DNA from 4 places in the Exiguobacterium sp. s138 genome. Region 1 is predicted to be linked to each of the others. Evidence: riboswitches for the same ligand, from Rfam matches in the RefSeq annotation. Region 1 holds a riboswitch; each other region holds the start of a gene.
What was found. Region 1 has a riboswitch for S-adenosylmethionine ahead of KNP91_RS10220 (Na+/H+ antiporter NhaC family protein). Riboswitches for the same ligand answer to the same signal wherever they lie in the genome.
Positions count from the first base shown of each region.

Region 2: it holds a riboswitch for S-adenosylmethionine, as region 1 does, so the genes downstream of both, KNP91_RS14175 (2,3-diketo-5-methylthiopentyl-1-phosphate enolase) here and KNP91_RS10220 (Na+/H+ antiporter NhaC family protein) in region 1, are expected to answer to the same signal.
Region 3: it holds a riboswitch for S-adenosylmethionine, as region 1 does, so the genes downstream of both, KNP91_RS07850 (methionine ABC transporter ATP-binding protein) here and KNP91_RS10220 (Na+/H+ antiporter NhaC family protein) in region 1, are expected to answer to the same signal.
Region 4: it holds a riboswitch for S-adenosylmethionine, as region 1 does, so the genes downstream of both, KNP91_RS09655 (alpha/beta hydrolase) here and KNP91_RS10220 (Na+/H+ antiporter NhaC family protein) in region 1, are expected to answer to the same signal.

Region 1 covers NZ_JACSMW010000004.1:13,503-18,275, forward strand. The annotation lists gene KNP91_RS10210 (alpha/beta hydrolase fold domain-containing protein) at 1-952, opposite strand, end outside; gene KNP91_RS10215 (metal ABC transporter solute-binding protein, Zn/Mn family) at 1,129-2,082, shown strand; SAM riboswitch class I at 2,151-2,254, shown strand; gene KNP91_RS10220 (Na+/H+ antiporter NhaC family protein) at 2,333-3,640, shown strand; gene KNP91_RS10225 (hypothetical protein) at 3,682-3,882, opposite strand; gene KNP91_RS10230 (aldo/keto reductase) at 4,040-4,773, shown strand, end outside.
Region 2 covers NZ_JACSMW010000008.1:82,113-86,885, reverse strand. The annotation lists gene mtnA (S-methyl-5-thioribose-1-phosphate isomerase) at 1-786, opposite strand, end outside; gene mtnK (S-methyl-5-thioribose kinase) at 783-1,952, opposite strand; SAM riboswitch class I at 2,031-2,133, opposite strand; SAM riboswitch class I at 2,341-2,442, shown strand; gene KNP91_RS14175 (2,3-diketo-5-methylthiopentyl-1-phosphate enolase) at 2,523-3,713, shown strand; gene KNP91_RS14170 (2-hydroxy-3-keto-5-methylthiopentenyl-1-phosphate phosphatase) at 3,710-4,369, shown strand; gene KNP91_RS14165 (methylthioribulose 1-phosphate dehydratase) at 4,366-4,773, shown strand, end outside.
Region 3 covers NZ_JACSMW010000003.1:111,853-116,625, forward strand. The annotation lists gene KNP91_RS07840 (MetQ/NlpA family ABC transporter substrate-binding protein) at 1-424, opposite strand, end outside; gene KNP91_RS07845 (methionine ABC transporter permease) at 459-1,124, opposite strand; gene KNP91_RS07850 (methionine ABC transporter ATP-binding protein) at 1,121-2,143, opposite strand; SAM riboswitch class I at 2,225-2,330, opposite strand; gene KNP91_RS07855 (bifunctional cystathionine gamma-lyase/homocysteine desulfhydrase) at 2,390-3,556, opposite strand; gene KNP91_RS07860 (PLP-dependent cysteine synthase family protein) at 3,549-4,472, opposite strand; gene KNP91_RS07865 (S-ribosylhomocysteine lyase) at 4,469-4,773, opposite strand, start outside.
Region 4 covers NZ_JACSMW010000003.1:494,823-499,595, forward strand. The annotation lists gene KNP91_RS09645 (methionine ABC transporter permease) at 1-613, opposite strand, end outside; gene KNP91_RS09650 (methionine ABC transporter ATP-binding protein) at 603-1,634, opposite strand; SAM riboswitch class I at 1,721-1,824, opposite strand; SAM riboswitch class I at 2,074-2,177, shown strand; gene KNP91_RS09655 (alpha/beta hydrolase) at 2,240-2,998, shown strand; gene KNP91_RS09660 (thymidine kinase) at 3,062-3,682, opposite strand; gene KNP91_RS09665 (DedA family protein) at 3,860-4,510, shown strand; gene KNP91_RS09670 (type B 50S ribosomal protein L31) at 4,546-4,773, opposite strand, start outside.

The DNA.
Region 1 (4,773 bases):
GGGTCTCCCGAGGCGGCAACGCCAGGACCTGACAACTAAATGCTTCAATCCGTTCCAGTAAACGCTCGATTTTGAGTGGATTTTCGGTCTGGGCAAAGCTCGCCAGGGAATGCGTGCCGTTCGGGAAGGAAAACAGCCGGACGTCGGCTCCGACATCGGCTCCTTTTTCAACGAAGTGGAGCGCTTGCGTAAACGGAACAATCGGATCTTTTTTTCCGTGCAACAACATGATCGGCGGCGAGTCTGCTGTCAAATGCGTTACCGGCGAGACACGTGTCATGAGTTCCCGCCACTCGTCCCGTCCTCCTCCGTAAAACTTAATATGGGCAATCCACGTTTGAATGAACTTGAACAGGAGGAAGTTCGTCGGAGGATACAAGGCAATGACACCACTAATCAACGGGAGGCTTTCAGCTGTTTGTTCGCCGATGAATTCCATCGGGGAAAGTGCCGTCGTCAGCATTAACGCGGCGCCGGCCGAGTCTCCCCACAACACCATGCGTCCCCGCATAATCCGTAAATCGTCGGCTTCCTGATTTAAGAAACAAAGTGCATCCCGAACGTCTTCCAGATTATCCGGAAAATAACTGCCGTCCTCAAACAAGCGATAATCGATACTGCAAACGGCGATGCCGAGTTCCAGGAAACGTTCCACGATTGGCGTAAAACAAAAGACATCATCCCGATTTCCTCTGACGAAGGCTCCCCCGTGCGCATAAATCGCGACCGGGAAAGGACCGTCACCCGGCGGATAATATAAATCCAACTTCAGTTCTTGTTGATCGACGGTTTTAAACAAAATCGTCCGTGGCGCGAGTTGGACTTCCGACAGCGGAAGCGCCGGTTCCGTCCAGCGTAATAAAGCACCATAGTTGTTCCAGATGCTCGCCCCGGCTGCGGCTGTCGTTAAAATTGCCGCTCCTCCCATCAGCCAAGCAGTTTCCCGTTTCACCTCATCACCTCCAAAGCTTACTCTCGATTTCTAATCTTATTAATCTTTTACCCGATTTATTTAGAAGTCGAACGTCTTCCCCGACTTGTACTTGACGCTTCGTTTTGGATTCGTTATAGTGAAAAGGTTCAAATCGGAATAATTACGTTTTAATACTTTTTGGAGGGTTTATTCATATGAAAAAATTACTTTCAGCTTTCACGGTCGCCTTTGTCAGCGCTGCTTTTCTTGCTGCCTGCGGTTCTTCCGAATCCAGTCAAGATGCGACTGATCAAAAGCTTCGTGTGTATACATCGACATTCGCTACCGCGGCAATCGCCAAGGAAATTGGCGGAACCGATATCGACGTCAAGATGATTGTTCCACCCGGTGCCGATCCGCACTCGTACGAGCCGACGTCTAAACAACTGACAGAAATCGCACAAGGCGATCTGTTCCTCTTAACCGGTACGACGCTTGAACCGTACTCGAAAAAAATCAAAGCCAGTCTGAAAGGCAATGATGTCCGTTTCGTCGAGACGAGCAAAGGAATCGACTTACTCGAAGCAAGCGCCACGCTTCATGAACATGAAGGACACACCGACGAACATGCGGCAGAAGAACATGATCACGGCAAATTTGATCCGCATGTCTGGCTCGATCCGAACAATGCCAAAGTGATGGCTCAATCAATTACGACGGCACTCGCTAAAGAAGTACCTGCTAAAAAAGCAACGTTTGAGAAAAATCTCACCGCTTTTAATAGCAAGGCCGATAAGCTTGATCAAAACTTGCAACAGGCTGTTGATGAAGGATCCAAAAAAGAATTGCTCGTCACCCATGCCGCTTACGGATATTTAGCAGAACGCTACGGATTCTCGCAATTGCCGATTGCCGGTATCTCTCCGTCGGACGAGCCTTCGCAAAAACAACTGGCGGCGATCGTCAAGGAAGCCCAACTTCACGACTTGAAGTATATCGCTTTCGAAGAGACGGTTTCACCGAAAGTTGCCCGTGTCATTCAACAGGAAATCGGAGCGGAGGCCATTACGATCCACAACCTCGAGTCCGTCACGAAAGCACAGCAGAAGGCATCGTATTTTGAGTTGATGAATGAAAATGTCGCGACTCTCAAACAAGCACTTCAGTGAAGTAGTGTTGACATGCAGTAAAAGATGCGTTACGGTAGAAAACGTATTTCAGACAATTAAATGACTTCTTTTTATCGCGAGAGACGGAGGGACTGGCCCGATGATGTTTCGGCAGCGGACGATTAAATCGTACTGTGCCAAATCCAGCAAGCTGCGGCTTGAGAGATAAGAAGAGCGTCTTTTTCAGTAAAGACCTCCTTCTTTCTTGCGAAGGAGTCTTTTTTTGTACTTGTAGAAAAGGAGTGGTTTGATGAACGAAACGATTACACCGAATAAATGGGCACTTCTACCGTTACTTGTCTTTTTAGTTCTTTTTATCGGTGCCGGTATTTTTTACGATGACTTTTACAAGTTTCCGATTCTGATTGCGGCTTTGATTGCCTTGATTTTTGCGGCGGTCACAACAAAAGGCGGTATTAATCAGACCGTGGAACGGATTGCAGCAGGTGCAGGAAATCCGGACATCATGATTATGGTCTTTATCTTCTTGCTTGCCGGTGCCTTTTCCGGAACGGCCGATGCAATCGGCGCGATCGAAGCAACCGTCAATGCGTCATTAACATTTTTACCTCCGTCCCTCCTGATGAGCGGACTGTTCATCATCGCCGCCTTCATCTCGATGGCGATGGGGACTTCCACCGGTACGATTGCGGCACTCGCTCCGATTGCCCTTGGAATCCATGAAGCAACCGGTGTCAATGTTGCGATTGCGGCCGCCGCTGTCGTTGGTGGCGCAATGTTCGGCGACAACTTATCGTTCATTTCCGATACGACGATTGCAGCCGTCCGGACACAAAAAACCAACATGCGTGATAAATTCCGAACCAATTTCCTGATTGTTTTGCCGGCAGCTATTCTGACTATCATCATCCTGGCATTTGTCTCAAGCACAGGAAATGTCGTCGAAGCGAAGGCGTTTGAGTTTTATAAACTGATTCCGTATCTGTCCGTCATCATCCTCGCCTTGTTTGGCGTCAACGTCATTCTTGTTTTGATTGGTGGAACCGTTTTAACAGGTATCATCGGGATGATTGACGGCAGCTTCGGCTTAAGCGGTTTTGTCCTATCCATGTCTGACGGCCTGATGGGAATGGCGGAAATCTCGATTTTGACATTACTGATGGGTGGTCTCGTCAGTCTGATCACCTTTAACGGTGGGATTGCTTACCTGAAAGAAACGCTGACGCAAAAAATCTCTCAACGTCGCGGCGCGGAATTCAGCATGGCAGCACTCGTCAGTGCGACGAACCTCGCAACAGCGAACAATACGATTTCGATTCTTGTCGCCGGTCCACTGGCAGCAGAAATCGCCGATACGTATGACATCGACCGAAAAAAGTCAGCCAGTATTCTTGATATCTTCTCTTGCGGCATCCAAGGTATCATTCCCTACGGCGCCCAGTTGCTGATTGCCGCGGAATTGACGAAAACGGCCTCTCCGGAACTGATTCCTTATCTGTTTTATCCGTTCCTGCTGTTCGTTTGCGGATCTCTTGCGATTCTTTTCGGCTTCCCGCGTCGGAAAACATCGGACGCACGTCAAAAAAATGTTTCATAACAAACAGACCCGTCGCAACAGCGACGGGTCTTGTGTTTGTCTTATTTTTTCCGGTCTTGGCGGTTGAGAATGAAGTAAGCAATCGCTGGAAGCGGGAACTGAATCAGTCCTGCGCCTCCCCAGACCCATGGATTCCGCCCTGTCTTCCGGGCACCGAGGAACAAGCATGCCGCTTGTGTCCCTAATAAGGCTGCAAGGCCGGCCCACACACCTTTTGGTACGTTTTTAACAGATCGTTTCATAAAATACACCTCGTTTCCTTTATAGTTTTACCCTCCTCATTTCGCTTTCTAACCGTCTTTTTCCTCCCTTGAGCGTTGAAACAGACGTTCTTGCTTGTTCATGCTAAACTAAACGAGCAATTCCATATTCTCGTTTCATTGAAGGAGGAGTATACACATGCAATACGCAAAACTTTCAAATGGTGTCACGATTCCACAAATCGGATTTGGTGTCTGGCAAGTCGATGAAGAGACGGAAGCACCGGCTGCCGTCGCAGAAGCCCTTCGTGTCGGTTACCGTCATATTGATACGGCTGCCGTTTACAAAAACGAACGTGGTGTCGCCAAAGGAATTAAAGAAAGCGGCGTGAACCGTGAAGATCTCTTCTTAACGTCTAAAGTATGGAACGATGACATTCGTGCCGGACGCACTAAAGAAGCTTTCGCTGAGTCACTTGAACGCCTCGAAACCGACTACCTTGATCTTTATCTGATCCACTGGCCGGTTGAAGGGTATATCGAAGCATGGAAAGCCATGGTCGAACTTTACGAAGCCGGCAAAATTAAGGCAATCGGTGTTTCGAACTTCAAAGAACATCATCTCGATACACTTGCTGAAGAAGGATTAATGACACCGATGATCAATCAGGTTGAACTTCATCCGCAACTTCCGCAACATGAGTTGCATGAATATTTACAGGACCACAGCATTCAAGTCGAGGCGTGGAGCCCACTCATGCAAGGAAAATTCCTCGAAATCAATGACTTCAAGGAAATTGCCGAAAAACACGGCAAATCCCCTTCACAAGTCGTCTTGCGTTGGCATTTAGACAACGGCATCGTGGCGCTTCCAAAATCGGTCACACCCGAACGCATTGCGGAAAACTTTGACGTCTTTGACTTCCAACTCGA
Region 2 (4,773 bases), on a different contig from region 1:
AATGCCAAACGCACGGGCCAGCAAGGCCAGCTGAAACGTTCCGATCTTATTGGCGGTATCGCCGTTCCGGGTAATCCGGTCCGCTCCGACGATGATTGCCGTGATCTTTTTTTCTTTGATCGTATGCGCGACCATATTGTCCGTGATCAAGGTGACGTCAATCCCTGCCCGTTGCAACTCCCATGTCGTCAAACGTGCACCCTGCAACAAAGGCCGCGTTTCCGAAGCATAAACCGCGAGCGGAATCCCCTGTTCTTTCGCAAGATAAAACGGAGCGAGCGCCGTTCCGTAAGCTGCTGTCGCAATTGATCCGGCATTACAAATCGTCAGTACCCGATCACCGGACTCGAACAATTCCAGTGCATGAACCCCGATTTGACGTGATGTCTTGGCATCCGTCGTATAAAGTTCCAATGCCTTTTGTTCGAGACGTATCGGCAGTTCTTTTAGCGTCGTAGCTGAAACGATCAGCTGATTCAGCTCATCAAGGACATTTCGTAGATTGACCGCCGTCGGACGGGTCGCAAGTAATTGTGCCGACACCGTCAACAGCCCCTGTTTTGCTTCAGTCAGCGTCCCTGTCGTCCGAAACGCTTCCTGAACGAGGACGAATCCGCCGAACAGACTGATGGCCGGTGCGCCGCGGACCCGTAATTGTTTGATGGCGTCAATCGCCTGCGCCAAGTCATGAATGATTTCATAATGTTCTTCTTCCGGAAGACGGGTCTGATCCAAAATCGTCACCGTCCGGTTTTCATAGATGATGCTCTGAACGAATCGGCTCATCGGCTGAGTTCCTCCGTCAAATCGAAGTTTCGTAAATCAGTGAACGTCTTGCATTCGGTCCGGCGTTTGATCAGTGCCACTCCAAGACGTAACGCATGCCGTTTCCGCTCGAGTCGCTCTGTTTCATCAGTGATGCTCTCAAGGTCGGCGACCGGTGCGAGTCCGATCGTCCGTCGGATCAATTCACAACCGGCAAAGCCAAGTGCGTCCTGTAAAATCGTGCTGAGGACATCGTCAACAAGCCCGTCCGCTGAACGGAACGGTTCGGCGGCTTCCCGTTCCCATAACGCTTTGAACGTCGAAGCAAAGGTCAGCCAAAACGTGTCGATATCCTTGACCCGTGCTTCCCGCAACTCGGCATAGTTCGGATACGCGGCAAAGCAGAGATGCGCGATGAATTGTCCGACATCAAAACCGAACGGTCCGTAAAAGGCGAACTCGGGATCGATGACTTTTGTTTCATCGGCTGAAGCAAAAATACTTCCGGTATGTAAGTCCCCGTGCAATAACGCATCGCCCTTCGTGATGAACAATGCTTCAAGCTTCGCGACTTCCCGTTTCAGCTCCGCGTCGTTCCAAATCCGGGCGACCTCCGCTTCGAGTCCTGCTTCAATCGCATTCGTTTCCGCGTCATAAAACGGATCCGTAAAGATTAATTTTTCCGTGATATCACAGAGATCCGGATTATAGTAGTTACGCGCCACTTGTTTTTTTGCGACCGGTCCAAGTGCAAAATCCGATGTATAAAACAGCGTCCGCGCCAAATACGAACCGATGTGTTCCGCGAGCAACGGATACTCCTCCCCTTCAAGCAGTCCGCCCCGGACGATTGTCAGGTGCGACAAATCTTCCATCACTGTGAATGCTTCTTCTTTGCTCGCATGGTAGACATGCGGGACGAACGGAACGGCGACTTTCGCGAATTCTTTTAGGGCCGATTGTTCAATCCAGGCCCGTTCGAGCGACAGCGGCCAGCTTTCGCCGACGACTTTCGCATATGGTAACGCCTGCTTTAAAATCAGTCGTTTTTCTCCTGCCTGAATCCGGAAAACGAGATTTAAATTCCCGTCGCCGATTTCTTCTGCCGTCACCGGTTCATTGCCGATCAAACCAATTGTCCGGACCCGTTCAATCGCGTCCTGTACTGTAAATGCTTGATACCCCATTCTGTTTTCCTCCTTGGTGATCACACGAAAAAACGCCTCTTTTCGTCAAAGAAAAGAGGCGCGGCAGAATATTCCGTCCTCTTATCTCTCAGACGAATGTCTGTTGGATGTAGCACCGTGCCGGATGGTCGGTTGCTGCGGCGTCTTCGGGCCAATTCCCTCTGCCAACTCACGATAAGAGTCATATGTAGTTGTCGTGTGATTGATGTTGATTTGAATACTACGTGCGTTGCTAGCCGTCTGTCAATTCCATTTTTTAGTGAAGTGGCTTCAAAAACGGAACCGTCTATAGAAGAAGTATTTTCAAAAAAATAAATTTTCAAAATATAGTTTGACAAGTGACGAATCTCATGTAAAAATTGCAATTAGATTTCACAATTTCATCCAATTCTTATCAAGAGCAGACGGAGGGACGAGCCCTACGATGTCGCAGCAACCGACCACTTGGCACGGTGCTAATTCTTGCAGCTATTACGCTGACAGATAAGAGTCCACGCGCAATTTTTCATGGTCTCTTGTCATTGACGAGGGACCATTTTTGTATTCTTCAACAAGGGAGAGACAGTCGATATGACGTATATTACCGCAACCTACCAACTCGGAACGACGGATCAGTTACCAAAACGGGCAGAACAAATCGCGCTCGGTTTGACCGTTGGTTCGTGGACCGATTTAAATCATTTGGAACAACAGCAGCTTGAATCGTTCAAAGGACAAGTTGTTCATACCGAAGAACATGACGGCAAAGGCTACATCACGATCCGTTATCCGGAACACAACGTCTCACGCGACTTTTCCGCCATCTTAACGACGGTCTTCGGCAAACTGTCGCTCGACGGACAAATCAAATTAACAGATTTACAGCTTCCGGCTTCATTCACCACTGACTTCCCCGGCGCCAAATTCGGCATCGAGGGCGTCCGTCAATTGATTCAAGTCCACGACCGTCCTCTGTTGATGAGCATCTTTAAAGGCGTCATCGGTCGGGACCTCACCTTTTTGCGGGAACAACTCGAAGCGCAGCTCGCGGGCGGCATCGATCTCGTCAAAGATGATGAGATTCTATACGACAATCCGTTGACACCGGCACTTGACCGGGCACGGATCGGACGTGAAGTCCTGAATGCCCATTACGAAAAAACCGGCAAACGGGCGCTTTACGCGATTACGTTGAGTGGTCCCGTCTTCGGCTTAAAGGATCAGGCGAAACGTTTGATCGAAGCCGGTGCGACCGCTTTCCTGCTCAATACGTTTACATATGGACTCGATGTCCTGCGCGAATTGGCGGCTGATCCGGACATTTCCGTTCCGATCTTTAATCATCCGGCCTTAAGCGGAGCCTTAATCGCAAGCCCCGAATACGGCATTGCAGCCCCTGTTTTACTAGGGACTTTACCGCGGCTGGCCGGTGCCGATTTGACGTTATTCCCGTCGCCGTACGGAAACGTCGCCCTCGCCAAAGACTTGGCGCGCGGAATTGCTGTCGAAGCGACACGGATCGGAGAAACGAAGACGATTCTTCCGGTTCCCTCGGCAGGTATTCATCCCGGTCTCGTCGCTCAGCTCGTTCGGGATTTCGGGACTGATTCCGTCATCAATGCCGGCGGCGGCGTTCACGGTCATCCGCAGGGCGCTGCGGCCGGTGTCCTCGCTTTCCGCCAAGCCCTCGACGCAGCACTTGCCGGTGAATCGTTGACGAGTGCCGCCACGCGGCAGGAAGAACTTCGGGTCGCTCTCGACGCCTGGGGGATTACGAAATGACGATCCGGATATTATGTGACTTTGACGGGACCGTGACGGAACACGATAATATCATCGCCTTGATGAAGGAATTTGCCCCGCCGGCAGCGTTTGAACCGTTGAAAGAAGGTGTGCTCGACCGCTCGCTGTCGATTCAATCCGGGGTCGGACAGATGTTCCGGTTGCTCCCATCAGATCGAAAACAAGATTATGTTGATTTTTTGATTGATCGGGCTGTCATCCGTCCCGGCTTTGAGACCTTACTCGCTTTTGCTAAATTGAACGGAATCGACTTTGCCATCGTCAGCGGCGGGATCGACTTTTTTGTCGAACCGATTCTTGCCGATTTACTGACAGATGAAGCGATTTACTGTAACGGCAGTGACTTCAGTGAGGAGATAGTGCAGATTGAATGGCCACACGCCTGTGATGCGGCCTGTACGAATCAATGCGGCTGTTGTAAAACGTCAATCGCCCGGAAGCTGAAGCAGGACGGTGACACGATCATCGCGATTGGTGACTCCGTGACGGATTTTGAACTGGCGAAACAGGCTGATCATGTCTACGCCCGTGATTATCTGATTACGCTGTGCGAACAGCACGGTATTCCGTACACGCCGTTTGAAACGTTTTACGACATTGTGGATCATCTGCAGACAACGGGGGTGCATGCATGACATTTTTGAAACGATACGAAGAACTCCGCGCGATCAAGCAGGAGTTCGCTGCACGCGACTGGTTTCCCGGTACGAGCGGTAACCTCGCCATTCGGACGAACAGCAGTCCGACGGAATTTCTTGTGACGGCAAGCGGCAAAGATAAACGCCAGGACACGCCGGACGATTTCGTCCATGTCGACGCGACCGGTCAATTGATCGGCGAACAAAATGGACGTCCGTCTGCTGAGACCTTACTTCATGTCGAAGTGTTTAACCGGACATCGGCCGGCTGCTCGCTTCACGTCCATACGGTCGACAACAATGTCATTTCGGAACTCTACGGAGACCGTGGGGAAATCCGATTTACCGGTCAGGAAATCATCAAGGCACTCGGCCGTTGGGAAGAAGATGCGGAAGTCGTC
Region 3 (4,773 bases), on a different contig from region 1:
TTGAGCTCGTTAAGATCGTTGCACCTTTTGGCAGTTCATCCAAAGACTTGTATTTTTTAGAGTAGACACCGAGCGGTTCGACGTGAACGCCGCCGGCACTCGCGAATTTATAGTCTTTGTTTTCTTTTTCCTGTTGCTCCAGGTACGGGACGTGTTGGAAATAGTTCGCATCGATTTCTTTTTCAGCAAGTGCTTTGTTCGGCAGGACGTAATCCTGGAACTTTTTGATTTCGAGTTTATAGCCTTTTGCTTCATATTCTTTTTGGACGTGCTCGAGAATTTCAGCATGGGGAACGTTTGACGCTCCGATGACGAGTGTTTTTGAATCGCTGCTGCCTGATGAAGATTCTTCTCCACATGCTGCAAGACTGACTGCTAAGACCGATACGGTTGCTGTGCCGACGAATTTTTTCCAAAGTTTCATGAATGATTCCTCCCAAGGTTAAATAAGATAGGTGTTACCGTTTATCGATGGCTTTGACAAGCAGGTCACCGATAATTTGAATGATGAAGACGATGACAAGAATCAACAGTGTCGCGATGACCGTGATGTTATTTTGTGAACGCTGGAATCCTTCGATGAAGGCCATGTCCCCCAGTCCACCACCACCGGCTAACCCGGCCATTGCCGTGTAACCGACGAGTGCGACAAGCGTAACGGTGATTCCTGAGACGATTGCCGGCAAGGCTTCCGGAATCAGGACTTTATAGATGATTTGAAACTTCGTTGCTCCCATCGATTCAGCCGCCTCAATGACACCCTTATCGACTTCACGAAGTGCCAGTTCGACCATCCGACCGTAAAACGGTGCTGCACCGAGAATTAACGCAGGTAATGCAGCCGTTGGTCCTAAGAATGATCCGACGATGATTTTCGTGATCGGGATCAACAGAATCAATAGAATGATAAACGGGATCGAGCGGAAGATATTGACTAAAAAGCTGAGCACGGAATATAGTGTTCGGTTTTTAAACAACAATTCTTCGTTCGTCGCATATAACAACAGACCGATTGCCAATCCAAGGACAAACGTTGCGAGCCCTGCAACGGCCGTCATATAAACGGTGCTGCCGGTTGCTTCCCAGACCATATCCCAATCCACATCTGCAAAAAATGTACTCATCGGTGATCCACCTCCACTTCAACGTCACTCGCTTGAAGTTTGGCGATGACCGCTTGTGCTTCCTGTTCCGAACCGAGCAACTGAATGAACAGCGTTCCGAGTGCTCCGTCCTGCGTCTGTCCGACGTTTCCGCCGATGATATTGAATAATAAGTTCGAATCTTTCATGACTTCGGCAAGGATCGGACTTTCCGCCGTCGAACCGACAAACGTCAGCTGGACGATTTTCCCGGTCGGATACCGCTCGCGTAATTTCGCAAACGTCAATTCGTTTTCAGACGGTGACGTCAATTGTTTGACGAACTCTTTTGTCATCGCCTGTTTCGGGTGACGGAATACTTCAGCAACCGGTCCCTGTTCGACGATTTTTCCGGCTTCCATGACGGCGACCCGGTGACAGATTTTTTGAATGACATGCATCTCGTGTGTGATCAAGACGATGGTCAGTTTTAATTTTTTGTTGATGTCGACCAACAACTCGAGGATCGAGTCGGTCGTTTTTGGATCCAGCGCACTTGTCGCTTCGTCACAGAGTAAGACGTCCGGATTGGATGCCAGTGCCCGGGCAATCCCGACCCGTTGTTTTTGTCCACCTGACAGTTGCGATGGATAAGCGCCTTCACGTCCGTCGAGTCCGACGAGCTGAATCAGTTCGGCAACCCGTTCTTTACGGCGGGCTTTCGGATAACCGCCGAGCTCAAGCGGGAACATAATGTTTTCTTCGACTGTCCGTGACCAAAGCAGATTAAAGTGTTGGAACACCATTGAGACGTTTTTACGGACGCCCCGTAATTCTTTTGGTTTGAGCGTCGTCATTTCGACACCATCGATTTGAATCGAGCCGCTCGTCGGTGCCTCAAGCATGTTCAGCAAACGAATCAGTGTTGATTTCCCTGCCCCTGAATAACCGATTATCCCAAAAATTTCACCGCGCTCGATTGACAAGTCGACATTGACGACGGCTTCAACCGATCCGCGCTTCGAGCGATAAATCTTTCCTACATCCTGTAAGCGAATCAATACGGTCCCTCCTAAACATAAAAAAAAGTGCGCACGTTTTAGAGCAAACGCGCGCACTTTTTCAGTACACAAAACCATTTGCTCTCATCTTGCAGACAATCGTCTGCTGGAATTAGCACCACTTCGGAATAAATTCCGCGGTTGCCGGGTTTCATCGGGCCAGTCCCTCCACCACTCTCGATAAGAGTTATCGGTATTTAGTTATTTTTAATATAATCTGAATATTAGCAGGGGTTATTTTGCTTGTCAAACAGTTTTTTCTGAAACCGGTTGAAGCAGACTGAAAGCACGTGCCAAATCTTCTTTCAAGTCTTCCGCGTCCTCAAGACCGACCGAGATCCGAACGAGACCATCTGTAATTCCGAGTTCTGCGCGACGCTCTGCTGGAATCGACGCATGCGTCATCCGTGCCGGAACGGAAATCAAACTCTCGACCGCTCCAAGACTTTCAGCCAATGTGAAGAAATGTGTCGCTTCGACGAGTTTCTCCGCATTTTCTGCTGAACCGACATCAAAACTGATCATTCCGCCGAAACCGGTCGCCTGTTTCTGTTGTGTCGCGTGACCCGGATGTGATGCCAGTCCCGGATAGAAGATGTTTGAAACGACGTCCTGTTCCTGTAAGAACTGAACGAGATCGTGTGATGTTTCTTCGATTGCATCCATCCGGATACCAAGCGTCCGTAATCCACGGACGAGCAGGAAGCTGTCCTGCGGTCCAAGAATACCGCCGGTCGAGTTCTGGATGAAGTGAAGATCTTCTCCGAGCTCGTCGCTGTTGACAACGACAAGTCCGGCGACGACGTCCGAATGACCGCCGATGTATTTTGTCGCGCTGTGCAGCACGATATCTGCGCCGAGAGCGAGTGGTTGTTGCAAGTAAGGTGTCGCGAATGTGTTATCGACGACGAGTTTCAAGTTGTTGCGTTTCGCGATCTCAGCAACTGCTGCGATATCTGTAACTTTCAACAACGGGTTCGTCGGTGTTTCGACATACAGCATCTTCGTGTTGTCTTGCACCGCAGCTTCCGTCGCCGCGAGATCCGTCGTATCGACGAACGTCACTTGGATGTTGAACTTCGGTAAGACACGCTGCATCAAACGGAATGTCCCGCCGTAGACGTCATCTGTCATGACGATGTGGTCGCCTGATTCGAGCAGGTTGAACACCGCGTGAATCGCTGCCATCCCTGATCCGAAGGCAAAACCGCGTGCACCGCCTTCAAGATCGGCAATCAGACGTTCGATGCTCGTCCGTGTCGGGTTCGCTGTCCGGGAATACTCATATCCTTCTTTTAACTGACCAATTTTTTCCTGTTTGTAGGTACTTGTCTGATAAATCGGGGGTGTAACGGCACCTGTTGCTCGATCGACGCCTGTTCCTCCATGAATCAATGCTGTCTTTTTACGCATGTGTCTCGTCCACCTTTTCAAAGATTTGTTGGCTTAAATACCGTTCGGCACTGTCCGCAAAGACGGTGACGATGGTACTGCCGGGAAAACGATGTGCCAGATCAAGTGCTGCAACGAGTGCCGCGCCGGCCGAACTGCCGACGAGCAATCCTTCACGGGCCGCCAGTTCATGGACTTTCGTAAAAGCGTCATGATCGGAAATCGTATGAATTTCATCCACTAAGTCACGGGAAACGAGACTTGGCCATTTGGCCGTCCCGATGCCTTCCGTCTTATGCGGTCCGGCTGGTCCCCCGTTGAGGACCGATCCTTCCGGTTCAACGATTGCACCTTTTGTCCCGAGACGTTCTTTTAAATACGCCGCTGTTCCGGCAAACGTTCCACCTGAACCGCATCCAGCAACGAACCAATCAATCTGATCCAGCTCCGCCATCAGCTCAGGACCAAGTGTCCGCTGATACGTAACCGGATTTTCTTCGTTTTCGAATTGAAGCGGGACATAGCTGTTCGGAATCGTTTGTCCCAGTTCTTTTGCTTTATCAATTGCGCCTTGCATATCGAGTTCAGTTGGTGTGTTGACGACAGTCGCGCCGAGTGCTCGCATCAACGTCTGTTTCTCCTGGCTGAACTTTTCCGGAACGACACAGATGACTTGAAGGTCATATTTTTTAGCGGCGAGCGCCAAACCGATGCCGGTGTTGCCGGCAGTCGGTTCGATGATCGTTCCGCCTCGTGTCACATATCCCTGTTCGATCGCGGCATCAACGAGTTGAATGCCCAGGCGGTCTTTGACGCTGCCCCCAGGGTTCATCCATTCGAGCTTCGCCAAAATCCGCGTACCAGCAGGCAAATCGAATGAAGTAATCTCGTAGAGCGGCGTATTTCCGACGAGGTCGCGGACTGATTTCGCGATCATCCGAAGACGATGTCCCATTCATCACGACCGGCAAGCATTTTCTCGGCATAGTGCTTCGCTCCTTTAAGGTCGTGGGCGCTTGCAAATCCGCATTGGACTTCGTTTTGCGCTGGAATTTCTTCTGCTGCTAAGACGTCTTTTAATGTTTTCTCAACGAGTTCGCTCATTTTTTCGACCGAATCGAAGTTCATCATCGCCATGTAGAAACCTGTTTGGCATCCCATCGGCGACACATCGATGACGTCATCCGAGTAATTGCGGATATTTTCAGCGAGTAAGTGCTCGAGTGTGTGCATCGCAC
Region 4 (4,773 bases), on a different contig from region 1:
TCGTCTGTAGTCCTTGAACCAAGATGACGAGAATTCCGACCGTGATGATCATGACCGTCGTATCAAACCGTTGGTAACCGTAGGTAATCGCCAAGTCACCAAGTCCACCGCCACCAATCGCCCCGGCCATTGCTGATGCGCCGATCAAACCAATCGTCGCAATCGTCAGGTTCAGAACAAGCGAGCTGAGCGCTTCCGGCAACAGAAAACGGAAAATCGTCTGCAACGGTGTCGCCCCCATCGCTTCCGCTGCCTCAAGGACACCGGTATCGACTTCAAGCAACGAACTTTCGATCAGGCGGGCAATGTACGGTGCCGCGTAAAAGACGAGCGGAACGATTGCCGCCTGTGTTCCGATTGACGATCCGACAATTAAACGGGTCAGCGGAATGATTGCCACGAGCAGAATGATGAACGGAACGGACCGGAAGATATTGACGATGCCGCTTAGGACATTGAAGAACGGAATTCGTTCGAGCAACGCTCCTTTGCGTGTCACGACAAGCAGAATCCCGAGCGGTAAACCAATCAATGTCGAAAAGAGTAATGACAGTCCAACCATCGTCAACGTCTGCAGAAAAGCAGTCCAGATGTCCGTGTAATTAACTAGCATCTGCGAGCACCTCCTCGACGATGACATCCGACTGATCGATATATTGTAATGCCCGCTTGATTTCCGTCGCGTCGCCAATCAGTTCAACAAGCAGACTGCCGAACGGAATGTTTTGCAGTTCCGTAATGCTGCCGTGCAGGATGTTGAGATCGACATCAAACCGTTTTGCGACCTGCGATAAGAGCGGTTGTCCCGTCCCTGCTCCAAGGAAGTTGATTTTGTAGATGTGATGGCCGGCATCCCGTTGATCGATGACTTTTTGAACCGAGGCCGGAATCTCATCCTGCATGACGGAGCGGACGAAGTTTTTCGCCGTTGCCGTCTGCGGGTTCGAGAAGACATCGAACACGGTCCCTGATTCAATCAGCTGACCGGCTTCAATGACGGCGACCCGGTCACAGATTTCACGGATGACCCCCATCTCATGGGTAATCAGTAAAATCGTAATGCCGTATTCCTGATTGATTTGTTTCAGCAGACGCAATATGTGTTGGGTCGTTTGCGGATCAAGAGCGGATGTCGCTTCGTCACATAACAGGACCGATGGCTGGGTGGCGAGTGCCCGGGCGATCCCGACCCGTTGTTTCTGTCCGCCTGATAGCTGATCCGGATAGTGATCAGCTTTATCCGCCAAGTCGACGAACTCCAGCAGTTCCGTGACCCGCCGCTCGACCTCATCTTTTTTGACACCTTTTAAGACGAGCGGTTTAGCGACGTTCGCAAATACTGTATTCGAATCCAGCAGGTTGAAGTGCTGAAAAATCATCCCGATGTGTTGCTTCGCCTCCCGTAACTGCTTCGCCGACAGTGTCGTCAAATCTTGTCCATCGACCGTCACACTGCCGGATGTCGGCCGTTCGAGCAGGTTGACGCAACGTAATAAGGAGCTTTTCCCGGCTCCACTGAAACCGATGACGCCGAAGATTTCGCCTTTTCGGATTTCGAGATCCACGCCATTCAGCGCAGCAATCGATTGATCATTTGTTTCATAGATTTTTTTTACATTTTTGAATGTAATCACCACTTTTTCCCCCTTCAAAATACAAAAAAGGTCTCTTCTTAAGAAACAAGAAGAGACCTGGATCCGCACAATGGCAGAATCCACTCGACTCATCTCTCAGACAATTGTCTGATGGAATTGGCACAGTGCTCATAATGAGTCTGTTGCCGAGGTTTCGTAGGGCCAGTCCCTCCACCTCTCTGGATAAGTGTTGCGGTATGAAATTCATATGTGTATTGTTGCCGGTTGAACTTATGTCGTAAAACTAATTTTTACACTACAGAAAGATCTTTTAAAGGTCAACCATATTTTCAAAAATAAACCATATGGCCCATATCGATCAGCAACCCGGGACAGGACGGATTCCCGAAAGCTCTTCGACGCCGTATAAAGAGAGTTTGACAATCCCTTTCCGTCAATGCTATCATCTTCTCAATGATTAATCCGACAATTCCTATACGATATATCAAGAGTGGACGAGAGACCTGGCTCTAGGACTCCACGGCAACCTGCCGATCGGCAAGGTGCTCCGACCAGCAAAGCAATTGCTTTGGATGATACACACGAGAAACTCGTTTGCGTCCAAAGCCAAACGGGTTTTTATTTTTGAAATGGAGGACGAGATGATGAGTATGGTTTATCCTGTTATACCGGGTGCCGAAGCCTTTTCCTTAGGACGCGGATCCGTCGGCATTTTGCTCTGTCATGGTTTTAATGCAACGCCGCAAAGTGTTCGGGCTGTAGGAGAACAGTTCGCAGCACACGGTTTTTCCGTCCATGCGCCACGCCTGCACGGGCATGGGACGGATCTGCGAGAATTCGAAGCGGCGACGGCCGATGACTGGAAGCAGAGCGTCCGGGACGGCTTTGAACAATTGGCGGGACGATGCGAATCCGTCTTCATCGTCGGCCAATCGATGGGCGCGACACTTGCCCTGTCACTTGCCGCTGAAGGACTCCCGGTCGCAGGAATCATCACCATCAATGCCGCCTTGTCCGTCCCTGCCTACGAAGCCTTGTCGTTCACCGATTGTCCGGTCTATCTTCCGGAAAGTGTCCCTGATATCAAACAGTCGGCTTTTGAAATCATCTATGATCTTGTCCCCGCCGTCTGCGCTTCGGAACTGTTACGATTGATTGAGGAGACGCGATCACACCTCGCGACGATTCAAATTCCGACGCTTATTTTATATTCTGCCGAGGATCATGTCGTCCCACCGATCTGTTCGGATTATTTGTACCGGACGATTGGTGCAGCAGATAAGCGCAGTTACTGTCTGCTTGACTCCTACCACGTCGCAACGCTTGACCACGACCAAAAAACGATTGTCCGCGAAACGCTGCAGTTCGTCGAACAGTTCAGCCACTTGACACAGACCGGCTGAACCCCAAAAAAGCGAACGATTCTTCGGCCTGACTGCCGGGAATCGTTCGCTTTTTTGTATTGCTTAATTATGTTGTTGCTTTTTCCATTCCTGCAACGGTTGTGGTTTCCCCGGTACTTGGTGGCAATGGCGGCAACGTGGTTCATAGGACTCAGACGCCCCGACCAGAATGATCGGATCATTGTAGTTGGCCGGTTTTCCGTCAATCAATCGTTGGGTCCGCGATGCCGGATCGCCGCACGACAGACAAATCGCCTGTAATTTCGTCACGAATTCTGCGCGTGCCAATAATTCAGGCATCTTGCCGAATGGTTCTGCCCGAAAATCTTGATCGAGGCCTGCACAAATGACGCGTTTGCCATCTTGAGCTAGTGCTTCGATGACGGCGACAATCTCATCGTCAAAAAATTGAACTTCGTCAATTGCGACGATTTGCGTCTCTTCCGCCACTGCTGCATAGACATCACGGCTCGTCGCCATCGGAATCGCGATGACCGAATTGCCGACGTGCGACACGACGTGTTCCTCATGATACCGGTCATCGATTGCCGGCTTGAACACTTGAACCGGTAACTTTCCATACTGTGCCCGTCTGACACGACGGATCAGTTCTTCCGACTTGCCGGAAAACATACTTCCGCAAATCACTTCAATCCAACCATATTGATTGATCACATGCATCATCGTAAACACCGTCCTCTAAATTAGTCACTTTAACGAGTATAGCCCGAATCTAAATTGAGAAAAAGGATTGACTTCTAAAAATCAAAAACCCTTGCCAAATTCGCCACTTTCTTCATCTTCTCATTTCAACTGGTATGTATTTCCTGTACACTGAAAGAGAAGTTTCTTTGAAGGAAGGTGACTCCGATTCATCACATATTACATGAAGTCCTCCAGCAATATGGAGCGTTCGGACTCGCAATTCTTCTGGCCGGTGGAATCGTCGGTCTTCCGGTTCCGGACGAGACATTACTCGTCATGTCAGGATTTTGGATGCATCACGGTGATTTACCGCTCATCGGAACGATTCTTGCCGCCTATGCCGGCAGTTGCATCGGTATGACGATCAGCTACGTGCTCGGTTTGAAGCTCGGAATGCCGTTACTGCATCGAATGGCTCCGAAATTACGGATTTCTGAAAAACATATCTTTAAAGCCGAAGCTGGATTTTTACGTTACGGAAAAACCGTCTTAATCATTGGTTATTACATACCGGGCCTTCGACAGTTGTCCGCCTTTTTTGCCGGTGTCTCGAAAATGCCGTTCCGGATCTTCGTCACCTATGCGTATACAGGTGCTCTCATTTGGATCAGTGTTTTTTTAGGAGCCGGATATTTTTTAGGACGTCATTTTTCCTTCAGTCTACTGTTCGAACATTTCGCGAACAATCCGGAGACACTGCCGTACCTCGTCGGTGCTACGGGTGCAATCGGTCTGTCCTTCGTTCTGAAGACGTACCTGACGTACCGTGCCAAATTCAGCCTATACAAAAACAGCCTGCTCCAGTGAAGGAGACAGGCTGTTTTTTAATACTGAAGTCGCAATTACTTGCGGCCGTATTTTTTGTTGAAGCGATCGACACGACCGTCTGCAGCGTTGAACTTTTGACGACCAGTGTAGAATGGGTGCGAGTCCGAAGACACATCCACACGGATGAGTGGGTACTCGTTTCCATCTTCCCAAGTGATTGTCTCGTTCGAAGAACGTGTAGAACCAGTCAAGAATTTGTACTCAGTAGTTGAGTCCATAAATACAACTTTGTTGTAGTTTGG